2 regions of the Sporosarcina sp. FSL W7-1349 genome follow, and region 1 is predicted to be linked to the other one. Evidence: riboswitches for the same ligand, from Rfam matches in the RefSeq annotation. Region 1 holds a riboswitch; the other holds the start of a gene.
What was found. A riboswitch is a leader RNA that binds a small molecule or an ion and turns the genes downstream of it on or off. The one in region 1 is predicted to bind cobalamin.

Region 1 (7,641 bases):
TAATTACAACTGAAGAGAATTTACAAAAAGCCTTTGCGATCAGGAAAGAAGTATTTGTTCACGAACAGGGCGTTCCGCTAGAAGAGGAATTTGACAGTTTTGATACATTGAATGGACCATGTGAACACATATTAGTCTATTACGATGGAAAACCTGTTGGAACGGGAAGATTACGAGTGATGGATGGCTATGGAAAACTAGAAAGGATTTGCATTTTAGAGCATTATCGTAAATTCGGGATTGGAAAAGGAATTATCGAAGCGTTGGAAAAAATCGCAGCACAAAAGGGATTGGCCCGCGTTAAATTACATGGGCAGACGCAGGCCGAGGGCTTTTATCATAAACTGGGCTATCTTACTTCATCTACTGTATTTATGGAAGCCGGAATCCCGCATGTTTTAATGCTGAAGGAATTAATTACAAAGTTTGAAGAGGTTGAGTAAAGTGGACCCCTTTATCAGGAGGACCCGGTTATGGAGCTGGTGTTTTTACAATGGAAGGCATGACCAGCAAACGTGTCATGCTTTTCTCGCAATGATTGTCCAATACTCGACGTCGCCCGCATGCCGTTCTTGCATGACTCCTCCCAATGGATACCCTCCATTCTGCCAAACGTTTTCTTGAAACGGTTGGAGTCCATCCTGGATGGTTTCCTGTAAACTTTCCTCTTTCGTTAAGGAAGGAGTAACAACGCAATACTCTAAATAAGACGATGCCCAGCCCTGCAGCTTATGCGATTGATAGTTGTTCACCATCTCCACCACGGTAAAGCCTTGACTCTCCAACAAAAGCCCTGCTTCTTTCGGAAGCATGAGACTCAACTCGCGATCCACGCGATACCTGCCCTCGCTGTTCCGGTTGACGAATTTTTCAAATGTCGCTTCATAGTAGTAAACTTGCCGGGTCAAAGAAGTCCCTCTCCGGATATCCAAAGAGATTTCTTGGCGATTCATCAATTTCTTCCGATGGCTGAAAGTCCACTCCCGGCCCACTGGCGGTAAGATGATGTCAACCGCCAAAATACCATCTTTTTTCAAATGGCTATGTACTTTCTGAAGCAGTGTCACCTGTTCGCTTATTGCTGTAAAATGCTGGAGGAATCCGTCAGGCAAGAGAATATGTGAAAAGGTTTTGGGGAGATCCAGCTGCAAAGCATCCATTTCAACGACATCAAGTAAAGAAGGGCGATTTCTAAATAAAGCCTTCGCTTTTTTCTTCGCGAACTTTAACATGTCCCCGCTATTATCAATACCTGTCACCGGTATGCCCTTTCGGCTGATCTCAATTGCGATGCGTCCTGTGCCCACCCCAACCTCCAGCACATGTTGAGCCAATTCATCACGCTCTAGTAAATCTGTATAAAAAGAAATCCCCGACTTCCCTGCAAATTGATCATAATAATCCGCTTCCATGCTTTCATAGATGGCGCTCAACTCTTTCACATGCCTCTCCCCCTGCATCCCGCAGCGGTTGCACAAGCTGCCAGCCAGTTCGTGTAAGGATGTCCCTTTAGGCACTCCATTTCTCGTATCCCCAAACCATTCACTGTAGATAAACCCACACACTTGGCAATTGGTTACCGACATTCAAAGTCCTCCTTTTGACTGATTTCATATTTTCTAATATAAAAAAGCACGCACACCTATTGAGGGGTACATGCTTATCAGAAAAAAGTATATGTCTTTATAAAAATATGACCATTCTTTCCGTAAACACTTTCCTATCTCCCGTAGGTTCATCTGTGTCCGTAAATAGGCAGGTCTCCTGACTTATCTTCTACACAACTTGCGCCTTCCCGCTTTCATACAGCAGTGGCGTTATGCAAATTGCTCGGAATTTACAGTGGCGGGAACCGTGTTGGAATTTCACCAAACTTCCCTTTTAAGCCGTCCTTCCAATCTACAAGGACGGCACCTATTTAAGAAATATTCACTTTTCCCTCATCATCGTACCATATTCTGAATGCGGTGACAGTCACTAAGACAATTTAACAGCGATTCCTCGCGACGATAGCCACCTATCTTCTACTAGGTGCTAGCTTTTATTCTGCAAACCATTTTAGTTTCGGTCCGCACTTGTCGTAACATTCTTCTCGCTTTGACTCTGGGACAAACTAGGTGAAATGCCTTAAAAAATTCTAATACGTATCATCGATAATTCATGACTTCTTTATTTTCGTAGAAATTCTCCATCTTCATTTTAAGGACATGCACCTCTTTTAATTCTTTGGTGTACTGTAAAAACAGTTCTTTGTCTCTAATTTCCAACGACTTGTCTATTTGAAATTCCAAAAAGTTTATCTTCAAATCCAAGTCATAATCTGGTACTAGCTTTCCTTGCTTAGAGTATTGTTCCAAATCTGCAAGAGCGATATATAAACGCCCTCGATTATAAATCGTAGCTAGAACATACCACTTATTTTCATAGGTAAAACCTTAAATGCTTCGATGATATCCCATTTATGAATTGTTACCATAGTTACATGTCTTTTGTCTGGACAAAAACAGTCCATATGATGAGTAAATGTTTCGTTAGCAATGAAATACTGAATCACAGGCATTCCCTCCTATTCATAAGCATCGAGCTCTGTTTTTGAAATTCTGCTCATACCTTTTGATGGCACATTGATTTTGCATTTAATAATTAAACGCTTTTAATTCCAGTAAAAGTTATACATATCCAAAATAAATTAATGATAATGAGAATCATTTTCAATTATGTTTAGTTTAAATGAAATAAACTATTAGAGTCAAGTGAATTGGCGTTGAATGATAGGTTGATAAGAATTATTACGGGTTAACATATTTGCGGAGAGTACATGAAATAAAGGTATCAGCTGGTTCCTTTATTTCATGTACTAATGGAATGAATGTTCGAATTGGGAAAGAGGAAATAGTACTGCCCTGTTGGTTAAGAGGGATTGGGCAACTCAAGTATTTTTCCGACTACTTAGAGCGGTCACGACCAAGGGGGACAATTAGCGGCGTATCGGTTATCGGATCTTGAATGACTTTGCATTTCAGTCCGAACACTTCCTCGACAAGTTCTTCCGTAACAATGTCGGATGGGTTGCCTTGAGCAATCACCTTGCCCGCTTTCATAGCAATCAGATGAGTGGCATAGCGTGCAGCATGATTTAAATCATGAAGCACAGCTACTAACGTATTTCCCTGTTCGTTGAGATCTGTAAATAATTCGAGCAGTTCAATTTGGTGGGAGATATCCAAGTAAGTGGTCGGCTCGTCCAGCAAAAGCAATGGCGTTTGCTGGGCAAGCACCATCGCCACCCAGACTCGCTGTCGCTGCCCTCCGGAAAGCTCATCGACATAGCGATTGGCAATATCTAATGTATTGGTCAGCTCCATCGCTGTTAATACGGCGTGTTCATCTGCCTCCGTCCATTGCTGAATAAGATTTTGATAGGGATAACGTCCATGTGCCACTAAATTCGCAACAGTGATTCCATCAGGAGCAATAGATGATTGTGGCAACAGCCCAAGCTTTTTTGCTACCTCTTTTGATTTATATGAACTTATCTCTTTACCATCCAAAAGTACATGACCAGCTGAAGGTTTGATCAGATTGGAAAGGGTACGTAACAGGGTGGATTTTCCACACGCATTCGGTCCGATAATGACTGTAAAGGATTTGTCCGGTATTTCAATTGAGAGTTTTTCGAAGATCACTCTTTGATCGTATTGAGCGGTGATATTTTCAACTCCGAGACGCGAATGCACATGTAAAGTCGTCTGTCCTTGTCTATCTGTTTTTGGTCTACCCATAAGCAATTACAACCTCTTTCAAGAATATAAGATCAATTCACACGATGGAACGTGCTTGACGGAACAATAACCACACTAAGTACATACCACCCAACGATAAAGTCAGCACGCCTACAGGCAAAATCATTCCGGGAATCATCCGCTGTGCCAGAATATCAGCGCTTAATAATACAAATGCACCGACAGCGGCCGTTGGAGCTAAGCTTTCAGCCGTATTTGCAAGACGCAGTGCAATTTGTGGAGCAACTAATGCAACAAACGTCACCGGTCCCATGATGGCTGTCGCAGTTGCTGTTAAAGCTACCGCGATCAAAATCACTGCCAATTGGGTCCGTTCAAAATGGACACCGTGGGACTTGGCTGCATCCCGGCCCAATTCCATTTCACGGAGAGGCCGATTCATGATCGCTGCTAAGATAATCAAAACGGCTATAAATAAGACTGCTGGAATCACATGTGCCCAATCGATCCCATTCAAAGACCCTACTCCCCAAGCACCTGCTGTCAATGCGACTTCAGCTTGACTTTGCAGCAGCAACATAGAATTGACGCTGCCTAATAAAGTCGAAATGGCGATACCGACAATAATTATTCGAAAGCCCTGCGTCCCTTTGCGAAATGCAAATAGATAAATGACGAAAGCTGTTACAAACCCTCCAATCAGTGCCCCGGTTGCGATATTGACAAAGGACATCGACTTAAATACGAGCATTACGACCAAAGCTCCTGTATAGGAACCGGAAGTAAAACCAAGAATGTCAGGTGAGCCTAAAGGGTTCCGGGTGATCGATTGGAAAATAGAACCGCTTATTGCCAGGCCAGCGCCAAAAACAATAGCAGCTACGATCCGGGGTAACCGCCAATTGATAACAACAGTCCGTTTAAATCCCGTCAAGTCTCCAAATAGCGCGGAAAACACCTCTGACACGCTTAATGTAATAGTTCCAACCATAAGAGAAAAAATAGAAAGTCCAATAATAGCCGTAAGGAAAACTGCAGTAATGGCCATACTTCTGACATCTACGCGCAACTTCATCGGGCCTTTGACCAGCCAATATTTCCTTCCAAAATCAATACGCCCCATAAAAGTCACTCCTTCTATCGACAGCCCTTATTATCACCGCCCTGCCCCCTTCTCATAAACTGCTCACTTTTCTTCTCCTTACCAAGATAAGCAAAACCGGGGCACCGACGAATCCTGTGATAATACCGACGGGAACCTCTCCTGAAGACAAGACAATCCTTCCAATAATATCAGATAGAAGTAAAATCAACGGCGCAACGATCAAGGAATAGATAAAAATCCATGGTTGGTCAGGACCAATAAACCAGCGCACCGCATGGGGAACCATTAAACCGATAAAAATGATAGGACCCGCGATTGCCGTTGCCCCACCTGCTAATAAAGTAATGGAAACAAGACCGAAGATTCGAATCATCTTCACATTCACCCCGAGTGACGCGGCTCGATCATCGCCGTAGGCCATCGCATTTAAAGCTGGAGCAATCGCTAAAGCTATTAAAATACCTACTGCAAGAAAGGGCATGATCGGCCAAAGATCCTCCAGACTTTTTCTTGCTAACGAACCAACTCTCCAGTTCAGCATCCCCGCAAACGCCCGGCTATTCGTCAAAGATAACGCAGTAGTAATTCCGTCCAATGCCGCAGCCATCGCTACGCCGGCCAGGGTAATTTGTGCCGGAGTAGGCGACTTCCTGCCTGCGCCGCCGCTGATGAAATAGATGGCAACGGTTGCAATGAAAGCCCCAACGAGTGCAAACCAAATATAACTAGATATGGAGGTGATCGAAAAAACGCCTACTGCCAATGCAACAGCAAAGGCTGCCCCAGCATTCACACCGAGAATGCCTGGGTCAGCCAATGGATTGCGTGTTAAAGCCTGGATTACCGCCCCAGCCAGGCCAAAAGCTGGTCCAGCTGCAAGGGCAATGATAGTCCGTGGTATCCGGGACTCATGAATGATCGTATAGTCGTAACTATTGGTGGAGGAGAACAGAGCGTTCCAAACAACTTCAAAAGGAAGTGGCTTTGCTCCAATCATGAGGCTTAGAAAGACAACGACTGCTAAAAGGAGCAGAGCGAAGACCAATCCGATAATCCGTCGCAACCGTAAAGCAGCAACTGGCTTCCCCTTCTTTTCAACTGCATTTTTCGGTCCGCCACTTGGCTGCGTGCTCGCTTTCACCGCTTTCACTCCCCGCCTTTTAAAGCCTTATCAAGCATAGTTGGCAATTGTTCAATTGCCCATAATAAAGATGGTGCTGTACCTGACGAAAAGGCATTTGCATAATCGCCTTCAATGATGAGAGATCTCCCATCTGCAACGGAAGGAATTTTTTGATAAAGCACATTCCCTGTCACTTCTTTTGTCTCTACCCAAATCGGTAAAACAACTGTCAAATCAGCATCTAGAAGTTCCAATTGCTCGTCTGCCACTTTAATATAGAAAGCACCGTTTGCTTGTTTTTCAATTTCCTCTTTATTTGTAAATCCAAGTTCAGTCATAAAGTCAACACGTGCATCACCATTCACATATGCTCCCCAACCTTCAGATGTGTATGCACCTACTGCTACCGTTTTGCCGGCAAACTGCGGATAATCCGTTCTCGCTTTTTCAAAAGCGGCGTCAATATCCTGCAATAGCTGCTCTCCCTCGGCTTCCTTGCCTATAGCTTTTGCGATCATTTGAACCTGTTGTTGATAAGAGGTCAAATAGCTGTCTCCCCCTTCAGGAACACCGATGGTTGGAGCAATTTCTGCAAGGCGATTATACCGTTCTTGATCTCCGGAAGATCTAACATCGAGGATCAGGTCTGGCTCAAGTGCCGCAATCTGCTCATAATCGAGCTCCATCGTTCCAAGAATGGTGGGAGCAGTCTGATATGCTCCTTCTAACCAAGGGCCGACACCTTCGCCGCCGTAAGCAAGCCAGTCACTGGCGCCAACAGGTTCTACTCCAAGAGCTAAAGCGGTTTCTGCATCCCCCCAGCCAAGAGCGACAATACGTTTAGGCTTGTCTGTAATCTCTATATTGCCGAATTTCGTTTCTACTGCCGCACTCGCAGCGGTATCTGCAGTATTATCTGATTTATTCTCAGGTTCTTCTTTTGTTTTAGAACCACATCCAACTAATCCAATTGCCGCAATAATAACCATTAGAAAGCATAATAGCCTAGGTAGGTTTGACCTTTTCTTCATTGTTGAAATCTCCTCTCAATGCCTCTCACAAAGCACTTTCATAGATAATGATAATCATTATCATACTTTATTATTAGGAATTACATTCACTTTGTCAACTACTCACAGAACTTTAAATTGTGGAAATCAAAAAGTGACGGGATAAGCTAATTAGACAATAACCCCGGTGTCACGTCCCCTTCGATTCACTGCTTCTTAGAGAGCACAATGTTCAGAATACCTTTTCTCTATTCTTGAACCAGGTCCCCAAGCCCATAGTTCTTTAATGAAAGTAAAACAGCCCACATACACTATGATAGGTTTCATTTCTAGTGGAAGGGGCTCTGTGATTGATTGAGAAATCTCTGCTTATGATTATCTTATTACGGATATTTTCGGGAAGTGTGGATATTACAGCTGCCATGTTGATGTACAAGTTCAATGACTTAGAAAAAGCTTTTTACATCAATACGTTATTGGCACTAGTGGGCCCTTGTGTGTTAATCATTACAACGGGAATCGCATTATTCGGCCTAGCTGAAAAGATTTCATTAACCCGGATGATTTGTTTATTTGCCGGAATTACCCTTATTCTTATCAGTTTGAAATCTGAATGAGGATGAGTATCCAAGAGAAGACAGAAATCCATGGCAGGCCTCT
Region 2 (7,641 bases), on a different contig from region 1:
TTTTTTTACTTGGGCATTATTGGCGTGGGGGGGTTCTGCTTACGTTTTGGAGAATTCTGTTGAGCCGGGGGGAGGATATTCGTTTTGGGGTTTGGGGAAGTGTTGTGAGGTGTAGCGGGGATGTTTAGAAGTTTGATGAAAATGTTGTGAGGTGCTGCGAAAACGTTTCGAGGTTCAGGAGCGTTTTGAAGTTGAGCATGAACGTTTTGAGGTTTGGAGGATACGTTGGAGCGGGAATGTTTAGGAGTTTGGTGGAAATGTTGTGATTTGCTGCGAAAACGTTTCGAGGTTCAGGAACGTTATGAAGTGGGGCGGGAGTGATTGAAGGTTCGAAGAGAACGTTGTAGGATAATACGTTTTATAGTCCAATAAAAAGAGGACCTCCTATCCCAAGCGAGGTCCTCCTTTTCATTTCAAAATTCGATCCCTTTTACCGCATCCACGCCGTTTTCATAGTAATGTTTTTCCGGCTCGATGACGGAGACGAGGTCGGCGAGTTCACGGATTTCGGGCAAGGCGTTTCGGCCCGTGATGACGAGGTGGACGTGTGCCGGCTTGTTGCGGATCATGTCCAGGATTTCTTCTTTTGGAAGGACATCGTCGATCGGAAATTTGTCGATGGCGAGGGCGTTATTCAGTTCGTCTAGGATGACGACATCATATTCGCCGCTCATGACGGCTTCCCTTGCGATTGGCCACGCTTTCTTTAGGGCTTCCCGGTGTTCTTCCGGCGTTTTCGTCCAAGTGAAGCCGATGCCTAATTGGACCATTTCGACGCCGAGTTTTTTGAAGGCGATCTGCTCGCCGTAGGAGCGTTGCGGTGATTTGATAAACTGGTAGATTTTCACTTTCATGCCGCGGCCTGTGCTGCGGAGAGCCAGTCCCAAGGCAGCAGTTGTTTTCCCTTTGCCGTCCCCCGTGAAGACAAGTGTTAATCCTTTTTTATTTTTTCCCATCAGCTACCTCCAACTTCGTATTCTGATACGCTTGGCAAGCGTCGATCCATCTGGTAACCACTTTCAGGCACGTGGCGAAATGAAACTGCGGGAATCCAGCCACCAGGTTCTGTGTCGCTACGCCATCCGCTTTTATTCCACGCATGCCCTTCGTTTCGTATGCAGGCTGTAACGGGAAATTCGCCTCGAAGGTGGAGTAGTGGAATTCATGACCTTTCGCTTCCTGGTTTGCAGGCAGAAGAAAGTTCTCATCGCAGCCTTTGATTTCCCGGTAGCCGATTGCTTTCAAGGACTTGTGCATCGTCACGTTTCCCGGAATCACGCCGGCCATCCCTCCAACTTGACCGTCCGTTTTGGTGATCGATTCCGTCAAGTAGCTGAAGCCGCCGCCTTCCGCAAAGGTCGGCATGCCATTTGCAATTGCATCGCGGACCGATTGTTTCGTCTGGGTGCTGTTGCTGACCGCGGATACGAATTCTTCCGGAAGGCTCCCCCCGATATAAAGGCCATCACAGTCAGCTGGGACGTGTTCATCCGCTAAAGGGGAGAATGGCACAAGCTCTGCTCCGTGTGCTTCGAGAAGTTCGAAGTTCTCCATATAATAGGAATTAAACGCGGCATCTTTCGCCACGGCAATTCGCACGGCCGGGGTCGCCGAACCGGTAAAGAGAGACTCTTCTTTAGGGAATGAAAGAGGTTCCGCTTGTGAAATTTCAAGCAGTTTCTCCAAATCAACTGTCTCGGACACGAGTTCGCCCAACTGCTCGAAAAACGGGTCCAATTCACCCCGCTCAATCGAAGGGATCAATCCGAGGCTGCGCTCGGGGATTTCTATCCCATTTTCACGCTTCAAATAGCCGACGACCGGGATGCCGCATTCCTGTTCAATCGCTGTTTTTACAATTTCAAAATGCTTTTCGCTGCCGACGCGGTTCGCAATGACGCCGACTACGTTCGGTTCGGAGGATAACGTTTGAAATCCTTTTACAATGGCCGCCGCGCTCCTTGCCATGCTCGCGCAGTTAACGACGAGCAAGACGGGGCTTTTGGTGATGACGCTGATTTCAGCAGTGCTGCCGACATCAGTTTTCGGATCTTTGCCGTCGAAAAAGCCCATGACCCCTTCCATGATGGAAATGTCAGCGTCCCGGCTTGCATGGGTGAAAATATCCAACACAGTCTCCCGTCCGAGCATCCAGCTGTCCAAATTGCGGGATACCCGTTTGGTCACCGCTGCATGATAGGAAGGGTCGATATAGTCGGGGCCGCACTTGAACCCTTGGACCGTCAACCCTTTTTTCATTAAAGCCGCCATCAGCCCGATGGTTACGGTCGTTTTTCCTACACCACTGCCGGTTCCGGCAATGACTAATCTTCGATTGCTCAATCAAAACACCGCCCTTTTCTTTTCCATCAATCACGCCTTGGTATATCCGTTGGCACTAGTACATCCTGTACGTCGGAGGCTTTATCTCTGTTCAGCGAGTGTTCACACTCCTGCATAAAAGGTTTTCCTAACTTTTCTTGTAAGGCATCGGTTAACACGGATAATACGAGTTGTCCGATCTGTTTGCGGGAAACTGCTGTTTCCGTTTCGCCCGATTCAGTCTTCCGCTGGTTGGCGGCAATCGCCACGCAATCTTCCCGGTCCATACCCAAATGAACACCGACTTCCTGAAAAGCCGCCATTTTCGCTTCCGTCACCGCCATATAACAATCAAATAACATACGATCATCCAATGTCGAGTCGACAAACAGGAGAATATGGATGGCCTTTTCAAAGTTGATCAGAAGAGTTATGTCTACGTCTTCAACTTGCCTTTCGACAAGCATCGTGTTTGCTAAACTACCTTCACATCCGATGCCCAGCGCCTGCTCAGCCGGGATGTCGTGGTTTTCCATCCAATGTTTCAAGAAGTCTTGCGAACTTTTATCGGCAGGTTGATTGACCAAGCAAAAATGTTGAAGCCATTGAATTCCGTTGCCGATAGCTGCATTGGAAAGTGTACGCAACGGTTTGTCGAATACCAGTTCTACGCTTTCTTCGTTGCAGTCAATGGAGTAACTATTGAAAAAGCTCTTGCTGTCTGCCGCACCCTCGATGGAAGGCGTCATAAGCAATTGGGGTCGCGCGACAATTGGATGGGCTTGTGTTTTGACGTCCACTTCATAGACCTTTTTCAATTGCTCTTCCTTGCGTAACGTGTTGACGTCGCCGACTTCGAGGAAAGACCCTTTATGCAGGAGGGCGACCCGATCCGCGTAGAGGGAGGCCACGTTCAAATCATGCAGTATGGCGAAGATCGTCAAGCCCTTCGTCCGCTGCCACTCTTTCAGCATGTTTAAAATCTGGAACGTATGCTTAATATCCAAATGGTTCGTTGGCTCATCCAATAGAAGGACTTCCGGTTCCTGCGCCAACGCTTTCGCTAATAAAACCCGCTGTTTCTCCCCGCCGCTCAACGTTCGAAACTGCAGATGGCGAAACTGCTCGATACGTGTCACAGTCATGACATGGTCAATCACTTTCTGGTCATTCGCAGATATGCTCTTAAAAAAACCGGTTTGGTGCGGATACCGTCCGAGGCTGACGATTTCCTCCACGGTGAAATCGAATGTCACTTTACTCTCTTGTGAAAGGACTGCCACTTTTTGTGCCTTTTCGAGTTTTGACAGCTTCTCCATCGCTTTTCCATCAATGGAGATCGAGCCCGACGCAATCGGGAGTTGGCCGGTAATTAATTTGAATAGGGTGGTCTTCCCACTGCCATTCGGTCCGAGCAGTGCGAAAAACTCCCCTTTCCGGATTTCAAATTCAAGATCATGGATAATCGGTTTTTTTCCGTAACCGCCTACGAGATGTTCGACTGTAATCATCGGTTTTCCCCTCTTCCAATTCGATCTCGGATTAATAGAAAAGCAAATACCGGAGCGCCGATCAAGGCGGTGATGACACCGATCGGCAGTTCTTGCGGCGCGATGACCGTCCTCGCGAGCAAATCTGCGAATACGAGGAAGGAGCCTCCAAACAATATCGACAGAGGCAGAACATGTCGATGGTTCGGCCCGCTCATGAGACGTACGAGATGGGGGACGACCAACCCGACGAACCCGATCGATCCGGAGACGGCAACCGCCGAACCGGTCAGCAACGAGGCGCCAATCAAGATGAGGATTTTCCCCCTTTTTACATTGACCCCGATATGATCGGCGGCTTCTTCGCCGAGAGCCAGAGCATTCAATTCTCGGTAATGATAGAGCAAGACAATAGCTCCGATGATGAGAAAGGGGATGATCAGTTGGACGTGGCTCCACCCGCGCATCGCAACACTTCCATATAACCAGTACATGATCTGCGTCATCGCATCGCGGTCTCCAAGGGCAATCATCAAAGATGTCAGAGCCCCGACAAAGGCTCCGACAATGATACCGGCGAGAATGATCGTCTCAATCGCAAGGCTCCGGCTACTCATCCGGACGAGCCCGAAAACAATGAATAAGGTAAGAAATCCGCTTAAAATCGCCACGACCGGCAATGTATAACTGCCTAATCCCCAAATCGTGTATTGGAAAAATAAAACCGTCACGGCCCCGAGCGCCGCCCCGGATGACACACCAATCGTATACGGATCGGCTAACGGATTCCGAAGAAGTCCTTGGAAGGCGGCTCCGGCGAGTGACAGGGAGGCCCCGACAAGGAAGGCTAATAGGACACGGGGCACCCGGATGTTCCAGATGATTAGCTCTTCATTCTTCGGAACATCCGATAGCCAGCCAAGGCCGAATGATTTATCCGCTACGATATGGAGAATGGTGGGAATCGGGAATTTTACACTGCTGACGAATAAGCCAAGAAGGGTTGCACAAAGTACAACCCCGATACTTGCGATATAAAGCCAACCGATTTTATTCCCCAAAAACTTCCGGATAAATGAGTTTTGCAAGCTGCTCGACTCCTTCAATCAGGCGTGGGCCTGGACGAGTGACGGTGTCGCTGTCGACATCGAATACTTGTTTATTCTTAATGGCATTGACTTCTGCCCAACCGTCGCGTGCCAAGACGCCTTCGGCAGGATTGTCCACATAATAGCCATATGTGGTAATGATGACATCTGGGTTAAGTTGGACGATTTCCTCTTCTGTCAACTTCACCCATCCATCTTGATCTTCCGCTGCATTCGTTGCATTGATTGTCTCCAGCATTTCGTGCATGAATGTGTTTTTCCCTGTAGTGAAGATATCCGGAGCAGGGGCTACTTCGACCCATACTTTCTTTTTATCCGTGATTTCTTTCGCTTTTTCTTCAAGGGCAGCACGGCGGTCTTTCATGTCCTGGATGATCTCGTCGGCCTTTTCCGTCGTTCCGGTAGCCGTCGCAATCATTTCCATCGTGGCGTATGCATCGTCGAATGAAGTGGCGCTGCCGGTGACAACAACGGTGATGCCGACTTCTTCAAATTGTTTTAGAATTTCTGCATGGTTATCGAAATGGTATTGGGTTACAAAGGCGACATCCGGCAACAAGGTCATGACCAATTCGGCATCCATGTCCTGGCCGCCGACTTTTTGCACTTCCAATGCTTCCGGAGGATAATTACAGTAATCCGAAACCCCGATAAGGCGATCGCCTACACCGAGCGCATATAAAATTTCCGTATTGCTCGTCTGGATGGAGATGAGGGTTTCCGGTTCTTTCTCAATCGTCACTTCACGGCCGACATCATCGGTGAATGTGACCGGAAAGGCTTGTGCCCCCTCCGTACCTTCTGCCTCCGTTTGATCTGTCGCTTCCGTGTCCGGTGTTTCTGGAACCGGTTGATCCGCTGGGGTCTCTTTCGATCCGCAGCCTGCTAAAAGGACCATCGCCAGCACGAAAACCAAACTGAACAAGCCCCATCGTTTTATCATGTTGTGCACTCTACGTTCCTCCTCTTGATTGTAAACATCAAAAAAGCGCTTGTCCTCGAAGGAAAGCGCATGATCAGGCGAAGTCAACGGGCGCCGGAAATCCACCGACAATCCCTGCTGGCACGCTAAACATTCCTATCCCCGAGGAAGCTAACTATCGAAATAGGCAGGTCTCCTGACTTACGACTACCGCGGCCGCCCCGCTCCTTCCCATGCTGTCGCACAGTGGATACGCGGGACTTCCTCGTCGATTACAGTGACGGGTTCGTGTTGGACTTTCACCAACTTCCCTCTTCGTTCCAAACAACCGCTTTGATACGGCTCTTTGAAAAACCTATTTCTAAACTATTTTTTTAATGTTCGATTCATGCCAAGTATATAGAAGTATTGCTAGTTTGTAAACAGCGGAGGCGGGCTGGAAGGTGGGGGATGTCTATTGAATTTGGTACGTTGTTTATCCAAGGTTTGGTTGTCCAACAAACGCCCTGAAAATAATCAAGAATTAATAAAAGAAACAAACTATTTCCTAGCATGTTGATAACCTTACTTTGTCGGCGCTATAAAGCTTGGTATCATCGGGGGTCAGCCAGTATGTAATTTTAAAATCAATAAATAACAAAATATTATAAAAATTTACAAGTTTGTGTTGAATATTAACAAATAGTTTGCTAATCTGAATCTGTGTACTATAACAAAAATTTGGACTACTTCATTTTTCGGCTACCCTTCTTTTTATTGGCTGAATAATGAAAGCGGTTTCAGCGTGAGGGGGAGATGGCGTACGAGTCTATTAGCTGAAAATTTGAAGAGGAGGATGGAAACATGAAAAACGTTCGAGCAAATTCTAAGCCCAATTTCGAGAAGATCATTGAAACGCCAGAGTTTAAACAATTGGTCAAACGTAAAAACACATTTGCGACGCCGTACATCATTTTCTTTTTTGCCGCTTATTTTCTACTTCCGATTTTGACAGGGTACACCACAATACTTGAAAATCGTGCAATCGGTTGGATGACTTGGACTTGGGTATACGCCTTCAGCATGTTCATCATGGTCTGGGTATTCACGTCCATCTATATGAATAAAGCAAAAGACTTTGATAAGGAAGTTGAAGAAATTATAAAGAGAAACATTGTAGAATAAGGGGGAAGTCGCCGTGGGAATCATATCAATCCTAATATTCATATCTGTTATTCTTTTGACGCTTATTGTCACCTATTGGGCCGCTAAACAAACCCAGACTGCAAGTGATTTCTATACTGCCGGGGGATCGTTGACCGGATGGCAGAATGGCATGGCTATCGCAGGTGACTATTTATCCGCAGCTTCTTTCCTAGGAATCGCCGGCGCCATTTCATTAAATGGATTTGACGGTTTCTACTACAGTGTTGGCTGGTTGACCGCGTATCTCGTCGTATTGTTCTTGATTGCGGAGCCACTCCGGAATCTTGGAAAATTCACGATGGCTGATATGATCGGCTCCCGATTTGGCGCGAGAAAAGTGCGTGGAGCGGCTGCCCTTAATACGATTACGATCGTATTATTCTACATGTTGGCGCAATTGGTTGGTGCGGGCGCTCTCATTAAACTCTTGCTTGGAATCGATTATTGGATTTCAGTCTTGATCGTTGGGGTCATGATGACGATTTATGTTCTGTTCGGCGGAATGACCGCGACAAGCTGGGTACAAATCATTAAAGCAATCTTACTGATGGCTGGAACGATCATCATTTCCTTCCTTGTCCTTTTAAAATTCAATTTCAACTTCATTGGAATG

Region 2: linked by a shared signal. The riboswitch ahead of MKY41_RS09930 (ABC transporter substrate-binding protein) and the one ahead of MKY41_RS15135 (methyltransferase domain-containing protein) in region 1 are both predicted to bind cobalamin.

What each region holds. Positions count from the first base shown of each region.
Region 1 is NZ_JBBOOK010000002.1:255,049-262,689, forward strand. Features, by position in the region: gene MKY41_RS15130 (GNAT family N-acetyltransferase) at 1-443, shown strand, start outside; gene MKY41_RS15135 (methyltransferase domain-containing protein) at 519-1,586, opposite strand; cobalamin riboswitch at 1,738-1,933, opposite strand; gene MKY41_RS15140 (IDEAL domain-containing protein) at 2,148-2,291, opposite strand; gene MKY41_RS15145 (ABC transporter ATP-binding protein) at 2,946-3,782, opposite strand; gene MKY41_RS15150 (FecCD family ABC transporter permease) at 3,820-4,866, opposite strand; gene MKY41_RS15155 (FecCD family ABC transporter permease) at 4,919-5,989, opposite strand; gene MKY41_RS15160 (iron-siderophore ABC transporter substrate-binding protein) at 5,995-7,002, opposite strand; gene MKY41_RS15165 (YqhV family protein) at 7,332-7,598, shown strand.
Region 2 is NZ_JBBOOK010000001.1:2,019,952-2,027,592, reverse strand. Features, by position in the region: gene MKY41_RS09950 (cob(I)yrinic acid a,c-diamide adenosyltransferase) at 414-956, opposite strand; gene MKY41_RS09945 (cobyrinate a,c-diamide synthase) at 943-2,343, opposite strand; gene MKY41_RS09940 (ABC transporter ATP-binding protein) at 2,370-3,833, opposite strand; gene MKY41_RS09935 (FecCD family ABC transporter permease) at 3,830-4,900, opposite strand; gene MKY41_RS09930 (ABC transporter substrate-binding protein) at 4,863-5,864, opposite strand; cobalamin riboswitch at 6,013-6,217, opposite strand; gene MKY41_RS09925 (DUF485 domain-containing protein) at 6,687-7,007, shown strand; gene MKY41_RS09920 (solute symporter family protein) at 7,021-7,641, shown strand, end outside.